2 regions of the Listeria sp. Marseille-Q6474 genome follow, and region 1 is predicted to be linked to the other one. Evidence: predicted binding sites of a transcription regulator. Region 1 holds the regulator's gene; the other holds the start of a gene.
What was found. Region 1 encodes CtsR, which represses protease genes until heat stress. Its sites were predicted from a motif close to ATGGTCAATAAAGGTCAAACA; they were not measured.
Positions count from the first base shown of each region.

Region 1 (3,498 bases):
CCGATGGGGTGACACAGAAGGATAGGGAATCGCACGAATGGAAATGTGCGTCCAAGCAGTGAGTGTGAGAAGTAGGCAAATCCGCTTCTTGCGAAGCATGAGCTGTGATGGGGAAGGAAATTAAGTACGGAAGTTCCTGATTTCACGCTGTCAAGAAAAGCCTCTAGGAAGAGTAGTACTGCCCGTACCGCAAACCGACACAGGTAGATGAGGAGAGAATCCTAAGGTGAGCGAGAGAACTCTCGTTAAGGAACTCGGCAAAATGACCCCGTAACTTCGGGAGAAGGGGTGCTCTATTAGGGTGCAAGCCCGAGAGAGCCGCAGTGAATAGGCCCAGGCGACTGTTTAGCAAAAACACAGGTCTCTGCAAAACCGTAAGGTGACGTATAGGGGCTGACGCCTGCCCGGTGCTGGAAGGTTAAGAGGAGTGCTTAGCTTCGGCGAAGGTACGAATTGAAGCCCCAGTAAACGGCGGCCGTAACTATAACGGTCCTAAGGTAGCGAAATTCCTTGTCGGGTAAGTTCCGACCCGCACGAAAGGCGCAACGATCTGGGCACTGTCTCAACGAGAGACTCGGTGAAATTATAGTACCTGTGAAGATGCAGGTTACCCGCGACAGGACGGAAAGACCCCGTGGAGCTTTACTGCAACCTGATATGGAATGTTTGTACCGCTTGTACAGGATAGGTAGGAGCCGAAGAGACGTGTGCGCTAGCATACGAGGAGGCAATGGTGGGATACTACCCTGGCTGTATGACCATTCTAACCCGCCACGCTAAGCGCGTGGGGAGACAGTGTCAGGTGGGCAGTTTGACTGGGGCGGTCGCCTCCTAAAGAGTAACGGAGGCGCCCAAAGGTTCCCTCAGAATGGATGGAAATCATTCGCAGAGTGTAAAGGCACAAGGGAGCTTGACTGCGAGACTGACAAGTCGAGCAGGGACGAAAGTCGGGCTTAGTGATCCGGTGGTTCCGCATGGAAGGGCCATCGCTCAACGGATAAAAGCTACCCCGGGGATAACAGGCTTATCTCCCCCAAGAGTCCACATCGACGGGGAGGTTTGGCACCTCGATGTCGGCTCGTCGCATCCTGGGGCTGTAGTCGGTCCCAAGGGTTGGGCTGTTCGCCCATTAAAGCGGCACGCGAGCTGGGTTCAGAACGTCGTGAGACAGTTCGGTCCCTATCCGTCGCGGGCGCAGGAAATTTGAGAGGAGCTGTCCTTAGTACGAGAGGACCGGGATGGACACACCGCTGGTGTACCAGTTGTTCCGCCAGGAGCATCGCTGGGTAGCTATGTGTGGCAGGGATAAACGCTGAAAGCATCTAAGCGTGAAGCCCCCCTCAAGATGAGATTTCCCATTTCTTCGGAAAGTAAGATCCCTGAAAGATGATCAGGTAGATAGGTTTGGAGTGGAAGTGTAGCGATACATGGAGCGGACAAATACTAATCGATCGAGGACTTAACCAAAAAATGAAACGAAGTTACCTAACTGAACCCTTTCTTCTCTAGTTTTGAGAGAGCAATCTTTCAACAACTTCATATTGTCTGGTAGTTATGGCGAGAAGGTCACACCCGTTCCCATCCCGAACACGGTAGTTAAGCTTCTCTGCGCCAATGGTAGTTGGGGGCTTCCCCCTGCGAGAGTAGGTCGCTGCCGGGCAATATTAAAAGTCCTAATTATTTAGGGCTTTTTTTGTTATAAAAAGATAAATAAATTGCTAAAAGGTACAGGTATCTAGTATAATTAAAGTCAAAAATAGTCAAAGTCAGTGATTTGGAAAATATGGAAAGGAGATTCCTTATAATGAAAAATATTTCTGATATTATAGAAGCTTATTTAAAGCAAGTACTGGAGTCTAGTGAAGCTGTTGAAATTAAGAGAAGTGAAATTGCGGATAAGTTTGAATGTGTGCCTTCTCAAATCAACTATGTAATCAATACTAGATTTACAATGGAACGCGGGTATATTGTTGAAAGTAAACGCGGTGGCGGCGGATATATTCGGATTATCAAAGTGAAAATGAATGATAAGCTTCAATTATTAGAAGCTATTATATCTATGGTTCATGATAAAAAGGTATCTCAATCTTTTTCTGAAGATGTAATTTTAAGGTTACTTGAAGAAGATGTTATAACGAAGAAAGAAGCAAGACTGATGGTTGCTGCACTTGATCGTGAGGTTTTAATTTTACCTCTGCCAGATAGAGATATTTTGCGTAGTAGGATACTCGAATCAATGTTAGTTGCTTTGAAATATGATTAAGGTGTGATGGCTATGATTTGTCAAAAGTGTGGGGAAAACAAGGCGATAATTGCGCTTCAACAGTTAAATGAAGCTGGGAAAGTGGAGTCGTTATACTTGTGCGAGAATTGTGCTACTAAGGAGGCGCTTGCTTCTGAAAAAGACCTTGTTAAAGCAATGGATACTTTTAGTGAAGTAGCTCTGGATTTTTTGACGTTATTACAAAAAGAAGAATCTGCTCAGAAAAAAGTGGTTTGTGAAAATTGCAATCTAAGCTTTGAGGAGTTTTTACAAACTAATCGGGTTGGTTGTGCGGAGTGTTATTCAGCTTTTGAGGAGCAATTAGTTCCGATTATTGGTCGGGTGCAAAATGGTTATAAAAAGCATATTGGAAAAGTACCTGTGGAAATTGAACGTGCGGAAGATGTGCAGAATGAGATAAACCGTCTTCAAGATAAGTTAGCAGACTTAGTAAAAAATGAAGAATTTGAGGAAGCCGCAATTATTCGTGATGAAATAAGGGCTTTGAAAGCTGGGGGTGAGGATAAATGAATGTATTCGAACCTCGGCTCAGTTCTTGGTTAGAAAATGCTGGTGATGACGATGATGTTGTCCTGAGTTCACGTATTAGACTTGCTAGAAATTTAAAAGATGAGCAGTTTCCTATTTATGAACAAAAGGAAGAGGTTGTTGATAATATCGCGGAGGTATTTGATGATAATTTCACTTTAATCAAAATGAATCAGATTTCTAAGTTGCAAAAGGCTCTTTTAGTTGAAAAGCATTTAATTAGTCCTTATATGATGAATAAAAGTGAATATGGTGCAGTTCTCTTAAATGAACAAGAAAATGTGAGTATTATGTTAAATGAAGAAGATCATTTGCGGATACAATGCATGACACCAGGGTTAAGGTTGTTTGATGCTTTAGAGGCAGCATTGCAAATTGATGGATATGTGGAAGAAAAATTAACTTATGCTTTTGATAAACAGTTTGGTTATTTAACGAGTTGTGTGACGAATATTGGAACTGGGATGAGAGCTTCTGTAATGGTGCATTTGCCAGGGCTTGTTACTACGAAAAGAATTAAAAGTGTGATTGAAGCGATTAGGAGCCTCGGTTTTGTGGTAAGAGGTATATACGGGGAAGGTAGCATGCCCGCTAGTAGTATTTTTCAAGTTTCTAATCAAGTGACTTTAGGCAAAACTGAGACGGAAATCGTGGAAGATTTAACGCAAGTCATGGAACAAATCATT
Region 1 is NZ_CAMPPS010000001.1:1,451,240-1,454,737, reverse strand. It holds rRNA gene OC533_RS07300 (23S ribosomal RNA) at 1-1,467, shown strand, start outside; rRNA gene rrf (5S ribosomal RNA) at 1,545-1,660, shown strand; gene OC533_RS07290 (CtsR family transcriptional regulator) at 1,805-2,263, shown strand; gene OC533_RS07285 (UvrB/UvrC motif-containing protein) at 2,276-2,794, shown strand; gene OC533_RS07280 (protein arginine kinase) at 2,791-3,498, shown strand, end outside.

Region 2 (3,498 bases), 630 kb from region 1:
CTTTATATTTTATTATCGGCAGTTCTAACAGGCATTGTTCCGTACACTGATTTAGTTGGAGTTAGTGCACCAGTTGCTTTTGCGCTTCAAGCGATTAATCAAAACTGGATTGCAGGCTTGCTTTCAGTTGGAGCAATTGTAGGAATGACAACAGTTGTGCTTGTTATGTCATACGGTGGAACTAGATTATTGTTTGCGATGGGACGTGACGGACTACTACCAAAATCTTTTTCAAAAATCAGCAAGAACGATACCCCGGTTAGAAATACGATGATTTTTGCGACAGTAATGGGCTTGATTGCCTCAACAGTACCAATGGAAGATTTGGCACAATTAATTAATATCGGTACACTATTTGCTTTTGCGATGGTTTCAGTCGGAATTTTCTTCTTACGTCGCAACCCTGAGCTTAATCAAAAAGGCTTTAAGACACCGTTTTATCCAGTGGTACCAGCACTTTCGTTTTTACTTTGTGTCTACTTAATGCTTAATTTATCTAAAACAACTTGGATTGCATTTGGTGTTTGGTTTGTACTTGGGATTATTGTTTATACATTCTATGGAAGAAAACATTCTGCTTTACGTATAAAATAAGGCAAGAAAAAAAGTGGGCTTGTAATTACAAGCCCACTTTTTTATTTAATTAGCCTTTTAAGCCGGATTTGTTAACGATGATGTCATCAATTAAACCGTAATCTTTTGCTTCTTGAGCAGTCATGAAATTATCACGATCGGTATCGCGAGCGATTACTTCATAAGGTTGCCCAGTTTTTTCAGCCATAATCGTATTCATACGTTCTTTGATTTTTAGAATATGACGAGCAGCAATTTCAATTTCAGTTGCTTGACCTTGAGCGCCGCCTAGTGGTTGGTGAATCATGATTTCTGCATTCGGTAAAGCGAAACGTTTACCATTTGCACCGGCTGTTAATAAGAATGAGCCCATGGAAGCAGCCATCCCCATACCGATAGTTTGCACGTCAGCTTTAACGAAATTCATTGTGTCGTAAATTGCCATCCCTGCTGAAATACTTCCTCCTGGAGAGTTGATATATAAGAAAATATCTTTTTCAGGATCTTGTGCATCTAAGAATAATAATTGGGAAACAATTGAGTTAGCAACGTTATCATCAATTGCAGAGCCTAACATAATAATTCTGTCTTTTAATAAACGAGAATAAATGTCGTATGCGCGTTCACCGCGGCTAGTTTGTTCAATTACTGTTGGAATTAAGTTCATATCAAGATTCCTCCTGTTAAATTGTATATTTTAATTTAGCTTTGTTTATATCATACACGAATGGTCAAATTAGGTCAAATGATAAAGTTTGGAGCAAACTATTTTAAAAAAAATTAACAAAAAGGTATAATGAACTATACTGAAAGGAAGGTGCACCATGAATAAATTTTCAAAAATTGGAATGTTTTTTGTTGTTGCAATATTATCTGTCGTCCTCTTCGAAACAAGTGCCGCTGCCCATGGATACATATCTAAACCAGCGAGTCGGGTATACTTAGCTAATCAAGGGATTAATACGGGAGTTGGAGCAGCACAATACGAGCCACAAAGCGTAGAAGCACCAAAAGGTTTTCCAGCAAGTGGCCCTGTTGATGGCAAAATTGCAGGCGGAGGAAAATACTCACTGTTAGATGCTCAAACACAAGATCGATGGGCAAAAGTAGATGTAGAATCAGGCCCATTAACTGTAGAATGGACTTTAACAGCGCCACATAGAACAAGTAGTTGGGATTATTTTATTACCAAAAAAGGTTGGGATCCAAATAAACCTTTAACACGAGCAGACTTTGAACCGTTAGCGACAATTACAGCTGATGGTAGCGTACCTGATAGACTATCAAAACAAGAAATAACTATTCCAAATGATCGTTCTGGTTATTATGTTATCTTAGGTGTTTGGTCAATTGCGGATACTGGAAATGCATTTTACCAAGTTATCGACGCAAATATCATTAATTCTGATATTGAACCAATTGTAGACAATGAAGCACCTACTGAACCGACTAATTTAACAGGAACAACCACTGCTAAAAAAGTAAGTTTAACATGGACTGCTTCTAAGGATAATGTAGGAATTAAAGGATATGAAATTTTACGTGATGGAAAAGTAATCGGGGAAAGTCAAGTTGCCGCATACGAAGATACAACTGTAAAAGACAATACAACCTATACGTATACAGTGCGTGCAAAAGATTTTTCTGGTAATGCATCTTCACTTAGTAACAGCGCTAAATTAACAACGAAAGAAGCACCAGCCGCTGATAAAGAAGCTCCAACAGCACCAAAAGGTTTAATGTCACATGCACAAACAGACACTACTATTGCACTTTGTTGGCAAGCGTCAACGGATAATGTTGAAGTGAAAAATTATGAACTATATCGAAATAATACGAAAATCGCAACAACGACTTCCACGATGTTTGAAGATACAAAACTAGAAAGTGATACAAGTTATAGCTACAAAGTATATGCAGTTGATACATCAGGTAATCGTTCACTAGTAAGTAACGAAATCACAGCCAAAACTAAACCACTAGACCCAATGAACACTTGGAAAGCTGATCGAATTTATAATGCAGGCGACCAAATTTATTATAATGGGATAGCTTACACAGCGAAATGGTGGACTAAAGGTAACGCACCAGATACGAGCGATGTATGGAAATCAAACAGCACCGAATTGCCAGTTTGGAACACCCAAAAAGCCTATAATGGCGGAGAAAAAGTTTCATACAATGGTAAAATCTACCAAGCAAAATGGTGGGTACGAGGTGAAAAACCAGATAGTTCATCTATTTGGATAGTGGTAAATTAACTATTGAAGCCAGCAAATCTCAGGATGCGCTGGCTTCTTCATTCAAAATAAAGCTTGTAAAAACATACGAATTTCGCTATAATTATTATTCGTACGGTAAACATTTTCTTTGTACATAAAGCCCTCGTGGTGCAACGGATAGCACGTAAGATTCCGGTTCTTAAAATGGGGGTTCGATTCCCTCCGAGGGCATAAAAAAACATCTCACAATTGGCGAAAGCTCATTTGTAAGATGTTTTTATTTTTTATTTAAAAATCGTATTTTTTACTTTCCAATCTTCTAGCTTAATAAAAACCCAGAAACCATAAATTCCGATAGTAATAATAGTTAGAAGTAACCATTTAATCCAATGTCCAAAAAGTCCAAAGGCTGATCCTTGGAATTTCAAACGTTTGCCTTCGATAACAGTATGATTAATTTTCCAACCATAAACCATGCATAAAGCCCATGGATAGCAAATCCCAATGGTACAAATCGTCACCAAAGTGCCAAGTATTGTCCAACCAATATATTGCAGTAAACCTCCATCGAAAAATGATGTTCTCCCGTTTCGTGTTTCAATGATGTGCTGTTCTTCCATTCTCTTACCAACTTCCTTTTTAATATTTATATAATCGCAATAACGTTTATACTAACTTTTTAAATGCCAAGATTGATATTACC
Region 2 is NZ_CAMPPS010000001.1:2,086,138-2,089,635, forward strand. It holds gene OC533_RS10445 (amino acid permease) at 1-594, shown strand, start outside; gene clpP (ATP-dependent Clp endopeptidase proteolytic subunit ClpP) at 644-1,240, opposite strand; gene OC533_RS10455 (lytic polysaccharide monooxygenase) at 1,398-2,834, shown strand; tRNA gene OC533_RS10460 (tRNA-Arg) at 2,955-3,026, shown strand; gene OC533_RS10465 (DUF898 family protein) at 3,080-3,415, opposite strand.
Region 2: clpP (ATP-dependent Clp endopeptidase proteolytic subunit ClpP) is a predicted target of CtsR. The motif match lies at 1,301-1,321, and genes of this name have one in related genera.